Rhodopirellula baltica SH 1: one gene and its partner. The protein of the gene in region 1 interacts with the protein of each later gene in a pairwise test. Links are inferred from orthologs where the notes say so. Each region holds a gene or a part of one and is shown on either strand. Other genes may lie near its edges.

Evidence for each region.
Region 2: the proteins of RB_RS17320 (region 1) and lhgO interact in binary tests that used the Escherichia coli proteins (3 or more experiments, as listed by UniProt). The link is inferred for Rhodopirellula baltica SH 1 from one-to-one orthologs.

The regions. Positions count from the first base shown.
Region 1 is NC_005027.1:4,519,821-4,527,156, reverse strand. What follows is about bases 1,556-4,403. They hold RB_RS17320 (peptidylprolyl isomerase), read left to right. Parts: upstream 1,556-2,762; coding sequence 2,763-3,044; downstream 3,045-4,403. Other genes in these bases: RB_RS17310 (sodium:solute symporter family protein), read right to left, coding at 3,713-4,403; RB_RS17315 (AlkZ-related protein), read left to right, coding at 3,061-3,603; RB_RS17325 (DUF3472 domain-containing protein), read right to left, coding at 1,556-2,317. Also shown: RB_RS17330 (phosphatidylserine decarboxylase), read right to left, coding at 1-900; more of RB_RS17325, read right to left, coding at 1,007-1,555; more of RB_RS17310, read right to left, coding at 4,404-5,167; RB_RS17305 (type III PLP-dependent enzyme), read right to left, coding at 5,182-6,348; RB_RS17300 (Fur family transcriptional regulator), read left to right, coding at 6,921-7,336. UniProt on the Escherichia coli protein: PPIases accelerate the folding of proteins. It prefers amino acid residues with hydrophobic side chains like leucine and phenylalanine in the P1 position of the peptides substrates.
Region 2 is NC_005027.1:5,426,010-5,433,335, reverse strand. Bases 2,994-5,831 are described here. They hold lhgO (L-2-hydroxyglutarate oxidase), read left to right. Parts: upstream 2,994-3,694; coding sequence 3,695-4,969; downstream 4,970-5,831. Other genes in these bases: RB_RS20700 (GTP-binding protein), read right to left, coding at 4,994-5,831; RB_RS20710 (HD-GYP domain-containing protein), read right to left, coding at 2,994-3,552. Also shown: RB_RS20715 (YfhO family protein), read left to right, coding at 1-2,215; more of RB_RS20710, read right to left, coding at 2,233-2,993; more of RB_RS20700, read right to left, coding at 5,832-6,100; RB_RS20695 (ArsR/SmtB family transcription factor), read right to left, coding at 6,197-6,526; RB_RS20690 (O-antigen ligase family protein), read left to right, coding at 6,620-7,326. UniProt on the Escherichia coli protein: Catalyzes the dehydrogenation of L-2-hydroxyglutarate (L2HG) to alpha-ketoglutarate and couples to the respiratory chain by feeding electrons from the reaction into the membrane quinone pool.

The DNA of each region.
Region 1 (7,336 bases):
GGAATTGGCAGGTCGATTCCCCAAATGGTCGCCCATGCGAGCGTAGAGTTCGCGATGTTGGCGAGAGTTTTCAATGAGGTCCGCGTCGAATTGGATGCGGCCGGGTTCGAACAAAACCATGGTCGAGGAACCACCGAATCGGAAGTAGCCTTTTTCGTCGCCCTTGGAGATGGTTTCACCGGGCGAGTAACTCTGTTGGATGCTGCCCACGCAGGTGGCGCCGATTTCAAGCAATAGCACTGTTCCGAAAGATTCCGTTTCGAGCTGCGTGAGGCAGCGTTTGTTGCTGGTCAGAATGTGAATGTTCTGACGCAAGGCAATTGGATTAACGGAATAGAGTGGACCGTTGATCAGACGGCTCTCACCGGGGACACCGGCGGCGGGAAAGTGAAAGCGGTGATAGTCGACCGGGCACAACCGCGAAAGCAGCAGGCTGCCGCTCGCATAGCGGTCGGCGAGGGCGGAATCTTGCAGGAGCGTTGGCAGATCAAACATCTCGCCTTTGACAAACAGCCCTTCGCATTTTGATAGGTCGGGAATGCAAAGGTGACGGCCGTCGGCGGGGAAGACCACCGAGTCGGCAGCCGCATCAATCGGACGAGCTTCCGGTTTCAGCTTTCGAAAAAAGAACTCGTTGAAATTGGCAAACTCGTCCACGTCGCGGACAAACTCATCCGAGTCCAGTTCATACTCCTTGATGAACGGAGCGATCTTCTCGCGTGTTTTCGGTTGGTCCATTCGCCAACCGTACCAGTGCGAGAACAACGTTCGTTTCACGACCAGCGAAAGCGAAAGACGTCCGGCAATGGTGCCGTACGTCCATCGCAATGCCTTGTCGCCATACACTTTTTCGATGCGGTCTTCGCCGGTGTATCGGTCGTGATAGACGATTTCATCCATGAGTGATTCTTGTTTGAATGGTAGTGGACGAGGCCGCGAGTCCGGTCGCACGACCCATGCGTGGGATTCTTTGCGTCGTCCTCTACGAGAGTGGCGTTGCGATGGATCAGCGTGGCAACTGATCCCAGTTGATTTCAGGCTGCTGGCCTGCGGTGGACTTTCGTTCGAAAGTTTGATCCAGATCAACGGTCTCCGAGAAGAAGCCACAGTTCTTCAAGAAAAAGTGTTCGTCTTGGCTTCCGCCGGCATAGTCCAGTCGATGACGACCGCGAGCAGTGTTGTCACCCGTGAATTTGGCTCGCGTGATTTCGTGCCACTTGCCGTTCACATCGCAGACCCATTGGTTGCCGTAGTGAGCCGATCGTTCCAGATGGCCTTGTTCTGCTGAGAAGTTTTCGAGGAAGGAGTGGAAGCCGGTGAGGTGCTTGTCCGTCTTGGGGCGTCGGAAGGTCGCTACCAAACGCCATTCGTTCTTCGCCTTATCACCGAACCAAGATGTGTACAGCGTGTTGCCATCGCCATCGGGTTTGACTTCGGTCAGGAAACGGTATGTCTTGCCGGCTTCCCATGGGTAGACAAAGAAGCTTTGCCCGCCGGATCCTTCGTTGCCAAAGTCCTTGGCGATCACACCGTCGCCTTTTGCAAGCGTCTCGACTCGGTCTTCGTCAGGAATCTCGTTGGGGTTGTCCGTGCGGAAAGGACTCCAGATGGAGAACAGGACTTTGCGTTCGGTGGGGCTGTTGACCTGCATGCCGAAGTAGCCTTCGCCAAAACCGTTGGCCATGAAGTAGGTGCCCATTTGGTCTTCGCCGACGGGGACCATGATCTCGCTGTAGGCGTAGGTCAGATCCGTGCCTCGTGGTAATCGGTAGGAGAGGTGGACTGATGGACCTCGGCGTCCCCAATAGAACATGTTGCCATCGTTCGTTTGTACATAGTCGAGTTGCAGGTCGGCGTCGTCGGATGTCACCACCAGATCCGTGATTTGTGTGGATCCAGAAGGGTTGCCCCCGGCTGCCGGCGCGAGTTGCAGGTCGACCCGAACGTAGCCCGCATTCTCGACCTGAATTTCGCCGAGCGGGTAGGTCTTGGCGGATCCTGGTTGCAGATCACAGGAGAGCTTGGTTTCCTCGACGGTCGCGAGGATTGTCGCGGGGTGATCGCTCGCGTTGCCTTTCAGTCCTAGCTCGAGCGTGTGAGCGTCATCGACGTGAAAGTAGACGGAGTGGACTTCGCTCGAATCGCGGAGTCGTAGGGAGCCACCGCGTCGCATCGACCGACCGCCGGGTTCAGGCTGAGTGCGGAACGCGTTGCCCGCCACCGGCACGGACCACTCTTTCGCGGAGGAGAGTCCCTGCGAGGTCAGGAGTGTGACAAGGCTGATCAGGAGTGGTTGAAAAACAAGTCGGGAAATCATGGTGTCGATCGGGTGAGACGGCGTGGGCAGGAACCAAGGAATCTTTTCGCGAGTCGGGAAAGAGGCTGCGTTGAATCCGCTTGGGACGGGATTTCATCGAGCCCGCCACTCTTTCGCTCCGATGGATGGTCTCGCGGCATTCGAACCTATCCCATATCGAAACCATGCTGCAAGCAGGCGGGAAGCAGCAGCGGGGCACACCACTTTATCAAGCTGCAGCAATGAGCCGATGGCCGTTAGGCCCGGTGGCGTCGTGGAAACTGGTGCGAACGCACTTCGGCGAAGATTCCGTCGTCCGACAAACGGTTCGCCCTGAAAGGCGTCTTCAGCAGGGGTTTTCGAACTGCAGCGGGCAAGCCACCATGGTGGCCGAAGCTGGCGAGCGACTTTCGACCTCCGCCGGGCCCCTTACCACCCCACGACGGAACACAACCCAAGAGACATCATGGCCACTGCAAGTGCACGACATATTCTCGTTGAAACCGAAGAAGCCTGTCAGGATCTGAAAGATCAGATCGAAAAAGGACAGGATTTCGGTGCCATCGCCGCGGAGTTTTCCTCCTGCCCGTCCGGCAAGTCCGGTGGAGCGTTGGGAACGTTCAGCCCTGGCCAAATGGTTAAAGAGTTTGACGAAGTGGTATTCAGCGGTGAACTGGGCAAGGTTCACGGCCCCGTCAAAACTCAGTTCGGCTACCACTTGATCGAGATCACGCAGCGCGTCGATTGATTCGAGAGGCGATCCCATGATCAAGACGTTTGGACAGGCTTATAAGTTTGTGCTGAAGAGCAAGGTCTGCACCGTCTTCGGCAGCAAGAACTCGCCGTACCCGTCGTTGTGGGACAACACCGATTTGTCGGAAGACAAACCCAAGGCGGGCGGTTGGAGCCCCAAGGTGACGGCCGTCTGGGATTGGAAGACTCGCATCCCGCAAACCTATCCCGCGGAAGTTTTCTACGGGAAGGTGCGCGGCGGGGACGCGGTGTTGATGGAAATGCAGCACTTTCGTGAAGTGCATTATGCCGAGGCGTACCAGCCCGTCCACGAATTGGATGTCCTCTGCCAAGAAATCTTTGAGCTGATTCGTTTGGAAGCGGATTACACCGGGCCGCTTCGCAAGCGTGCGATCGAGCGATTGGCGTGCACGAAAAGCCAATTCGACACGGCACTCAAAAAACTGCAAATCAGTTTGAACGTCGTGCGTTCCAACGACCCGAAGATGAAGAACGACTTCTGGTTGCCAATGCGAGAAGTCCATCTCGATATCGTGCAGCAGCACGAGCGGTGAAGTCCCCTAAACCGTAGGTCAGGTTGTACCTGACGTTCCCGCCGATGCTTTGGAACAAAGCGAGTCGTGAACCCGTTCGCAAAAATGGCGAACACACGCGATCAGCAAGTCAACGCTGCACAGCATCAGGCCGAATGTTTTCAAATTTGTCCAGCAGCGAAACGACCACCATTGCGAGAAAGCTGGCGGCGAGCCCCATCAGTTGCGAGGGGATCAGGAATTCGGGCAACATGTATTCGAACGCCAACCAGGTTGCCACGCCGGACACGATCGACGCCATCGCTCCCCGAGTGGTCGCTCGTTTCCAATAGAGCCCAACGGCCAAGGGAACCAGGGCACCAACGAGCGGCACGCTGTACGCCTGCTGGATCATTTCGTACATCGTGTTGTTGCTGGTCAAGGCTTGGTGCAACGCCAATGCACCAAACATCAGCAAGACGATTCGCAGCCACCGCAACATGTTTTTGTCGTCGAGGTCGGACCGAAACGGACGGATGACGTTTTCGACGATCAGGCTGCTCGGTGCGAGCAACGTGCCACTGGCGGTAGATAGAATCGCCGAGACCAGAGCACCTAGAAAAACCGTTTGCACCCAGAACGGGGTGGACTGTATGACCGCGTGCGGAAGTGTTCGCTGGACTTCGCGGAGGTCGTCGCTGTTGAATTGTTGCAAGTGATCCGGATCGATCACGACCGCCGCGTACGCGATGAACATCGGGACAAATGCGAACATGCAGTAGAACATCCCACCCAGCAAGGTTCCCGTCATGGCGGTGCGTTCGTCTTTCGCGCTGGTGACACGCTGAAAGACATCCTGTTGCGGGATCGAACCCAGGGCCGCGGTCAGGAATCCGCCAATGTAGATCCACCACTGACCGGATTGCCCCCAGTCGGGAAAGACCTGCAGACGCCCCGATTCGCGAGCGGACTCGATGACAACGGATACACCGCCGGCCGCATGAGCCATGTACACCGACACCACCAACAGACCGATGATGATCACGAACGTTTGAATCATGTCGGTCAAAGCCACCGACCACATGCCGCCCATCACCGTGTAAAAGGCGACGATGGTGAAACCGATCACGATGCCGTTGTTGATGGTCAATGTTTCGTAGCCGATGCCTTTGCCAAGGACCGAAATCACCAAACCAAGTGCGGTGAGCTGAGCTGCGGCCCAGCCCAGATACGATGCGGAAATCACAACGGACGTCAAAACCTCGATCGAGCGTCCGTAGCGTTTGCGATAGAAATCGCCGATCGTCAACAAGTCCATCCGATAGAAGGCTCGTGCAAAGAACAACGCAACGAGCACCAAGCAGATCGAAAACCCAAACGGGTCGCCCGGGATGGCACGCAGTCCTTGCCCGGCAAAGGTGGCCGAAACCGAAAGCACGGTCTCGGCACCAAACCAAGTTGCGAAGACGCAAGCGAAGTTCATGTAAAGCGGAAGCGAGCGTCCCGCGACCATGAAGTCCTGCGCATTGCCGACGCGTCGGGCTGCGAGCAACCCGATCGCGATCGTGAGAAGCAAATAGGCCAGGACGGCGGCGATCAATCCCATCGGCGTGTCGTCCGTCAGTCGATTGCGACGCTGTTGGCCATCGGCAATCCATTGAAAGGCGATGCGCTGGCGGCAGCGTAAGCACCCATCGATGGAACCAAGACCAATTCACCGACTTCCAAATCAGGAAGCCACTGATCACGCGAAACGATATCGGTGGAGTCGCAGGTTGGACCGGCGACCACGCAAGGAACGGTCTCTCGTGAGCCATCGTTTTCGACCAGCAACGGGAAGTCCGTGTGGTCGAAGATCTTGCCCGAGAACGATCCGTAGATGCCATCGTCGAGGAAGAACCAAGGCAATTCCCATCGACGGCTCTTCCCGATCACGCGAGTGATCAGGGTCACGCTTTCGGTGCACAACCCGCGGCCTGGTTCGGCGATCAAACGAATCGGCAAGTCGCCGAAGATCTCTCGCAGTCCGTTGGTGATGACTTCGCCAAAGGCTTCGATTGAAGGCGCGTCTTCGCGATACGGAGCGGGGAAACCGCCACCGATGTCGAGGACTTCCAAGTGGTGTCCGGCTTTGGTGGCTTCGTCCCAGACTTCGCGAACGCTGCGGAGCACTTCGACATAGTCTTGTGGGTTGAGGCACTGACTGCCGACATGGAACGAGAACCCGCGGACTTTCAGGCCTTTGGCTTTTGCCGTTGCCAATAGTTCCAGCGCTTCGTGCATGGGGCAACCGAACTTCGCCGACAGGTTGATTCGGCTGGAGGCTCCGGTCGTTGCCAAACGCAACAACAAGTTCACATCGGGAGTCAGTCGGCGAATCTTTTCCGCTTCGATTGGGTTATCGAAGACGAACCAGTTCACGCCGGCTTCATAGCATTCCCAAAGGTTTGCATCGGTCTTGCATGGGTGCGTGTGCAGCATGCGGTCTGGCGTGAAACCAGCGGCGAGTGCTGCCTTCAATTCGCCAGGCGAGCAGACGTCGATGAATGCATTTTCGCCGTTGAGCGTCGACAGGAAATGCAGGTCCGGGTTGGCTTTCGCCGCATAGTAAAGATCAACACCTGGCAGGGCGTTCTTCATCGCCCAGTAGGTTTCGATGGCTTTGGATCGTGATACGACAAGCAAAGGTGTGCCGTGTTTTTCAGCGAGCTCTTTGGCGAGGTCGAAGGAAAGGTTCGGCTGAGCCGTTCGGGCGTTGGGTGCGCGCAGAATGGTCGATGCGATCATGCGGCTGGGGTGCCTCCAATTGGGGACCAAGGTCAGTTGAGAAACGAAATACAGTCAAAACTTCGAAGCCCGGTGGCTTCGTCTGAGGGTTCCGATGGAACCCTGGCCGACTTCTTCTTCGCTGTTATCGAGCCGCGTCCTGGGCGCAATAACGTGTTGACCTTGGGGAGATCGCAATGGAGGTTGCGGCACCTTGCGGTATGGCAACGTTGTGCGTTTGGAGTGGGCGATTCCGCTAGGAAACGTCCTGCCAACACACTTCCGCCGCGCCCGTGATGGGCGAGACCTGGTGTCGTGCTGATTGAACCGCAGTGAGTCGGTTCGCATCACTGAAATGTGATTGCACGCTCACTGTTTTTCAATCGGCTGCGGAAGATATCGACCGCGAATCCAAAAGTCGAGAGCGGAAATGACGATTTCCGTCGATTGTCTCGTTGCAGCGTGATCCACCCAGTCCTGCGGACGGAGACCGAGACATCGGCCCCGTTGATCCGCGTTTTTCGCGAGTCCTGGTGATTCTGCGTCGGTTTCGCAGGGCTCCGCTCGGGACAAATCTGGACGGGGCTGCTATAGTGGCTTGCAAGCATTTCTTCTCTCTTTCTCAGCGGTCCGTTTTGTCTGACGTGTCTTCGGTTCCCGAATCTCTCGAACGTCTCGAGGTGGCTTTGACCCCTCAGGAGCGTTTTGAGGAGTATTTGCAGAGCAAAGGCCAGCGGCAGACGAAGCCTCGTAAGTTTCTCGTTGAGAAGATCTTCTCTCAGCACGCCCACTTTGATGCCGATGAGCTGATCGAGAAGTTGCCTCGCAAGGGCGAGCCCAACTACGTCAGTTCAGCGACGGTGTATCGGTCGCTGCGGGAGTTTGTGGACGCTGGATTGCTGAATTGCTTTCAGCTCGATGGCCGCACGGTTTACGAACTGGATTACGGCTACCCGCCCCACGATCACCTGTACTGCACCCGTTGCCGCAAATTGATCGAGTTCCGAAG
Region 2 (7,326 bases), 900 kb from region 1 along the record:
GACAACGACCGCTGTCTACTATCCAGTTCGGCATTTGGTTTATCTTTTGGCGTCGTTGGTAGACCAGTCACCGGCCGAATCCGCATCGCCAAATGAACTGCCTGATGATGCTTCGTTGGCACTGGCTTGGTATGTGACGTTGCATTTGGTGTTGGCCTCGTTTGCAGCCTACTGGGCCGCTCGGCGGGTCGGATCGCAATCGGCGTTTTCCGTCATCGCCTCGCTGGCCTACCCGATGTCCGGCAGCGTTTTGTTTCTTACGACCAACCCACCTTTTCTGGTCGGAGCAGCATGGTTGCCGTTTGCGCTGCTGCCCCTGGTTCATGCAAAGGAGTACGGTTGGAAGTTGCCGTCGTTTGCATTGGCCATGATGGTCCTGGGCGGTGATCCACAAACAGCACTTCATGTCGGAATCATTGCCGGACTTTGGTTGATCATCGACGTGATTCGACACTCGCGTGATCGCAGTGGCGGGCAATCCTTTTGGTTGCGTCTGCTTCGCTTGATGGGCATCGCAGCGATGGCTGCTGTGCTAGCGACACCACAGATTGTTGCGTCGGTGAATTGGGCCAGCCACAGTGGTCGTGTTTGGTCAAAACTGGATGCATCGCAATCGTTCGCTTTTTCGGTCGCGCCGTGGCGATGGTTGGAGTTGGCGATACCATCCTTGTTTGGTTCGCCATGGCCGGTCAACCATCGTTGGGATCGTCCGGTGTTTGCTGGTGGAACGGTCAGTCCGATCGATGCGTTGTGGACGCCCAGTCTGTACATCGGCATGTCGACGTTGGTCCTGGTCACGATCGGATTGCTCGGAAGATACCGCGGCCGCATTCACGGCACCGGTTTGTGGTGTTACGTGTTGCTAGCATCCGGATTCGCGGCGATGGGTTGGTACGGACCATGGCACGCGCCGTATCAATGGCTGGTTGATTGGGTGCCGGGTTACGATGCGTTTCGCTACCCGGCGAAGTGGTTGCCTTTGGTCGCATTCGCTTTGGCGATGCTGGCTGCACAGGGTGGACAATGTCTCTTCAATGGATTGATTCGCGAATCGTCCCATTCAAACGAGTTTTCGAACGGCCTGCTGACAAAACGCCGAGCAGTTTGGATCTGGCTTTTCTCGACGCTGGGATTGGTCCTTTCCAGCATCGCGGTGTGGTTCGCGATGGCATCCATGAAGTCAGCGCCGGTTGATGTGGTATGGGGACCGTTTCAATCGGAGACCGCTTGGTATGGATGGTTGATCGGTACCGCTCATGTTTGGATTTTTACCACGATCATTCTTTCGATGAGCGTCGAATGGAAACGTCCGATCAATCGGCAAAAGCTGGCTTGGGCATGGGTCGTTCTGATCGCGAGTGACTTGATGATTGCTCATTGGAATTTGGTTCCGACCATCAACCGGAATGCTGAACGTGCCGCCTGGCACGAACTCGATCACTCCGAATCCGCAACACTCGATGCAGCACGCTGGATTCGAACAGCGGGTGAAGGTGAGTATCCCGCGAAGTGGGCGACCACGTCAGATCGGCAACGATTGTTGGCCATGGAAGTTCATGATCGTCGCCGATGGTATGGTCGTTGGCATATGGTCGAGGACGAAGCGGTATTCAACAGCGTCGTCTCGATCAGGCCTTGGGCGATCGATCAGTTTTGGGATGCGACCGGCCAGCAGTCCACACCGATCAATTGGCAACAAACGGCGTCATGGCTGGGCGTTGGAGGATCGCGAACGTCGAATGGGCAGAGCCACGTTTGGCCGACTCGAGATTTGCGATTTCATCGTCACGATCAAGTGGTGACGGAGGGCGAGATTCCTTGGCCGAAGCGAATCGAGATGGCTTCGGATTCAGGAGACCAAGTTGATGCGATCGCGGTTGACTCGACCGCCGTTTCGGAAGGAAGGTTAGAAGACACCTTTGTATCGCGGCGAATTTACCAGGACGGTGGCTGGCGAGCGGAGTTTCGGTCGCAAGACACCGCGGTCGAACCAGTTCCGTTGACGGTGTTTTCTGCCGACGGTGTGGCGCAAGGCGTGTGGTGTCCGCCCGGTACTTGGACTATCCGTTGGATCTATCAACCCCGGGGGCACAGGGGTGCGGTGATCGTCTGGATTTGCGGATGGTTGATGTTGCTAGTGGCCTCAATTTGGTCGGTCACGCGAGCGAAGCATGGGCCATTCAGCCGGGTCCGAGAATTGGAACGAGCCAAGTGATTGACCCTACCAGTGGTCTATTCCTCGTCGAAGAACAATTCGTCCGCTGGATTCCAGCGAATGTTTTTCATCGCATCGATTGAAAGTCGGCCCTGGTTGCGTTGAGGGTCGCAAGTCGGCTGAACCACTTCGTTCGGGTTTTCCTGCATGTCAAATCGTTCGCCATCGGAAAGTTGCAACACGGGGCATGCATAGCCTTCAACCGGTCGGCGAATCACGTCCGCCCATTTTCCGTTTGCCAGTTCGACTCGACTTCCCAGAGGAAACAACGACTTAGTGCGCAACAAGGCATGAATGACCTGAGGGTCAAAGCTTCCATAGCGAGCTTGATGCAGAATGAATCCCAACGCATCGTGTGGCACCAACGCTTTTCGAAAACCCGTTCCGAGTGTCAAACGAAGATAGGTATCGCAAACGTTGAGAATGCGAGCGTAGATATGAATCCGTTTACCTTCCAAACCAAACGGATAACCTTCACCGTTGTATTGTTCGTGGACTTGTTCGATCGCCAACAGAACCGAGTGAGGGATGTCAGAAACTTCGCGAAGACTATTCGCTGAGATGACCGGGTGTTTGCGATACTCCCATGTTTCCTCTTCCGAAAACGCACCACGTCCAGGGACGCTGTATGCGGGATCCATGGAATACAAACCGATGTCATGAAGCAAACCGGCCATGCCGATTTCCAACACCGAGGGACCGTCCAAATCAAGTTCGGTTCCAATGGCCATGCCCAACACACCCAGCTTCACGCTGCGGTCGGTCAGTGACATTTCGGTGTTGCAGGCGACGACTTCGCCAATCGTTTGATCGTGGTCGTCCACCATCGCGGAAGCGAATGCGCCAGATAAATCCGACAACGCTTCGACGGTTTGCATCTTGCGTTCGGTCAGTGCCAAACGGATCTCTTCGAACTTACTGCGAGCCATTTTGACGTGGCCTTGCAATGTCCGCCGTCGTGTAAGGTCAATGGGTTCGTGATGACGATTGACCAAAGCGTCTTTCAACGGCACTCCCTTGATCCATTTGGTTGGATCACGTCCGGGAGCATGCGACGCATCTTTTTCTCGTGTGCTTTTAGGCTTCGCTTTGGCCGCGCCCGATTTGCCGCGGTTGCTCAGTACATCGGCTTCTTCAGCATTGACGGTCAGTTCTTCGATGCCGCGTTCCCGCAGACCATCGATGACTTCATTGGTGATGCGCGTACCAGTGCCGAGTAGCAATCGGCCCATTTCGTCTTCGATCGGTGTACGACAAATCGCACCGACCTGAAGATCGTCGACTGGAACAAGAACAGTGTTCGTACTGTCGTTCGCGTTAGAGGTAGTTGAAATCATATTGTGCCCAGTTCATTTTTTGCTCCGGCGTGGAGTACGATCGAACGAGTCCAAATTCAATGCTGCCCGTGCATGCGGCCCCACCCGATACTCCAAATCTAGGTTTCAAAGTGAGCTTAGGCCGGAGTCTTCCGCGAATTTTATGAAACACTCCTTGAGCCCGTCCGTGGATTTGGCCGTCGTTGGCGGGGGAATTGTCGGCCTCGCCACCGCGATGACCTGGTTGCAAACCCGTCCTGGTCAGCGCGTGACGGTGCTAGAAACGGAGTCTCGGGTCGGCCAACACCAGAGCGGCCACAACTCCGGCGTCATCCATTCGGGCATCTACTATCAGCCCGGAAGTGAGAAAGCTTTGTTGTGCCGGGAGGGCAAAAGCAAACTCGAAGCATTCTGCGATGAATACCGGATTCGCTGGGAAAAATGCGGAAAAGTCGTCGTTGCAACAGACCGTAGCGAACTGAGTTCGTTGGAAAGAATCATTGATCGAGCGGAACGCAACGGAGTTGAATTTCGACGAATCACAACGGACGAATTACGGAAACTCGAGCCTGCTGTTGCGGGTGTTGATGCGATCGTGGTTCCCGAAACAGGCATCGTGGATTATGGGTCGGTTTGCGACGCTTATCGGCATCGCATCGAAGAAATGGGTGGGAGCGTCCAGTTGGGTTTTCAGGTCCAACGATTGGATGCGGATGACACGGGCGTTCGTTTGGCGGGTGTTGATCACAATCAATCAGTTGGGAAGTTCGATATTCGAGCTCGTTCGGCGATTGTTTGCGCGGGACTGCACAGCGACGCGTTGGTTCGGCAGGGTGACTCCGTTGCCTCCGATTCAGATTCCGCGAATACATCGTCTGAGGAAGTCCGAATCATTCCTTTTCGGGGCGAATATTATGAGCTGCGGCCCGAACGGCGCGGTTTGTGTCGAAATCTGATCTATCCGGTTCCCGATCCCGCGTTCCCATTCCTTGGAGTGCATTTCACTCGGATGATCGATGGAAACGTTGAGTGTGGTCCCAATGCGGTGCTGGCTCTCGCCCGTGAAGGTTACCGATGGCGTGACATCGATGTTCGATATCTGCAACGAACATTGGGGTACAGCGGTTTTCGTCGGTTGATTCAGAAGCATTGGCGGAAAGGCCTCGGCGAAATGAATCGTTCGCTACGAAAGTCCGCTTTCGTGACCGCACTTCAGAAGCTCATCCCTGAACTGCGTGCCTCGGATTTGATTCCCGCCCGAGCCGGAGTTCGGGCTCAAGCGGTGCGAGCCAACGGTGAATTGGTCGATGACTTCTTGTTCCGATCAACGCCCAAAGTCACTCACGTGTTGAACGCACCCAGCCCCGCGGCAACGGCGTCGCTGGCGATTGCACGGCGGGTGATCGAACAGCATCAGAACCTGAACCCCAATTCATAGAACGTCGGTTTTGATCGCGGTTGCTCACGCGCTGCGGTAGGTCGGTTCTGGACGACCGGGACGAAAGCTGTCTAGTTGAGTTGTTTCGGTCTCGGCATTCAAACGAGACGCCACCGATTGGACAACCTGCTGAACTTCTTCGGTCAAAGATTCCGGCGCCAGGCGAACTCGAGCGTTGATGATCGCTTTTGCCGTTGGAGTGTTTGTGCCAGAGGCAATCGACAAAACAGTTTGCGAATCGCTGTCGATCAAGTTTGCAACGCTGACTGGTTGATCATCCGCTTCGTTGTCGCTGCAGAGCACCTTCAAGTGTCCCGGTTCGGCACCCAGTGACAGCAAACGTTGTCGCAGTTCATCGACCAATCCCACGCTGAGTTCATCGAGTGCAAACGCGTGCTCGCTTTTGAAGTTCACCGTTGCGTTGAGCCAACCAAGTTCGGCTTCGCCGTCGGCGTACACGTCATAGTCAACTTCCATCATTGAATCACGAGGTGCCGCGTTGCCTTGAAAGGCTTCGTACAAAACATCCAAATTCTCGCCGGTCTTGGCTGACAACGGGATGACTTTGCGACCTGGGTACTGCTCGTTCAATTGTTCCTTGAGCGATTGCACGTCTTCCTCGGACAATTCATCGATGCGGTTGAGCAGGATGATCTCGGACTCTTCGAGTTGCTTGCGAAAGATGTATTCGGCTTTCTCAGAAAATCCTCCGCCAACACCCGAAAGAATCTTCTTTCCATGATTGGGTTTTAGAACCACGGCATAGGGACGATGCACAAACTTTTCGCCCAAACGTTCCATCATTGGGACCGCGATGGTTGCGATCAAGTCAGTGCAGCTTCCAACCGGTTCTGCGAGAACCACATCGGGGCGTTGTCGGTTTTCGAATTCTTCCATCGCATCGGTCAAACCATCGAAGTTGCAACAGAAACAAGATCCGGCAACTTCGTTGACCTCCAACCCTTGGCTTTTGAGCAATTGCGTGTCGACCAAACCGGCAGCTTGATCGTTCGTCACGATGCAAACGTGCTTGCCTTCGGCTTGCAACTGTTTCGCCAGTCGTGCGATGAGCGTGGTTTTGCCGGCTCCCAAAAAACCGCCGATCATGATGAATTCAATGGGCTGGGGCATCGGTGAGTCTCAACGGTTGAAGATGAACAGAAACCACGTCGGAACGCCGGTAGCAGCGAATTCCATGACTCAGACATTCTGACGAACGTCAGAACGTCAGTCAATCATCGGGCCCATGTCGAGTTTGCAGCAACCGAGGTTCAATGCGGTTTGTTTCGACTTCCCACGACTGGGCAGCATGCCTTCTTTCAGCGAGTAATAGATGAACTTCCCTTCCCGCTGGGTCTGCACCAAATCGGCGTGAAAGAGGACTCGCAAGTGGTGCGAGACGGTGCCGATTTCTTGTTCCACCAAGATGGCCAGGTCAGAAACACTCAGCGGGCCGCCTTGCAAAGCACGCACGATTTGCAGACGCAACGGGTCGCCGAGTGCCTTCAAGTAGCCCGCACACTGCATCTCATTCGGTTCGGGTGGTGGAGTGGTCATGGACGAATTGTAGGAGAAAACGTCATGGGTGACATTCGCACGTCATGATCATTCGATCGTGGAAATTGCTGACCTGTGAATTAGAGTGAGTTCATGTCCCCCCCGGCAGGAACGTCGCTCTTGGAAGAACCCGTCGACCAAGACTTTGACGAGCAAATCGACCAATCGACGCCTTCGCATCGCGGTGCTTTGGAAGGATTGTTTGCGCTGGCATGTCCGCTGCTATTGATCCTTGCCGTCGCATTGAATCCGCTGGATCAATCCGACTCGACTCCGGCCGGTTCGGCCGGTGCTGGTTTGACGATGGAGGTGGCTTTGAAACTGCTGTTGTCGGGCGCGGTTGGCTCAGTTGCCTTGTTGGGTTGGATACTTTGCCCGGCGGTTCGCCAACGCCTCATGAAATTCCCAGGTTGGATTTTGGTGGCGCTGGGTGGCGTCTTTGTCGTGACCAGCACGGTGGCTTTTGGTCCTGCTGCAACCGTGTCTCGAGCCGCGGCGATGATCAGTTGTGTATACATCGTCTTCATTGCGGTGACGCTGCAGTTCTTGACGCTACGACAAACGCTTCAGTGCGTGCTGGTCGGTTTGGTGCTGCATCTGATGGCGGCGTGGTGTTTGTACCTGGGCGGTGGCGAGACGGCGGTCTATCAAGAAGAATTGGGGCAGTCTCTTATCATCGAGCGCATGGGCAGCACGGCGCACCCCAACTCACTCGGGCGCATTGGTGCCTTGGCAATTCTGGTTTGTTTAGGACTTTGGCGAACGAGAAACCGTCCGCTCACTCCTATCCTGATCGCAAC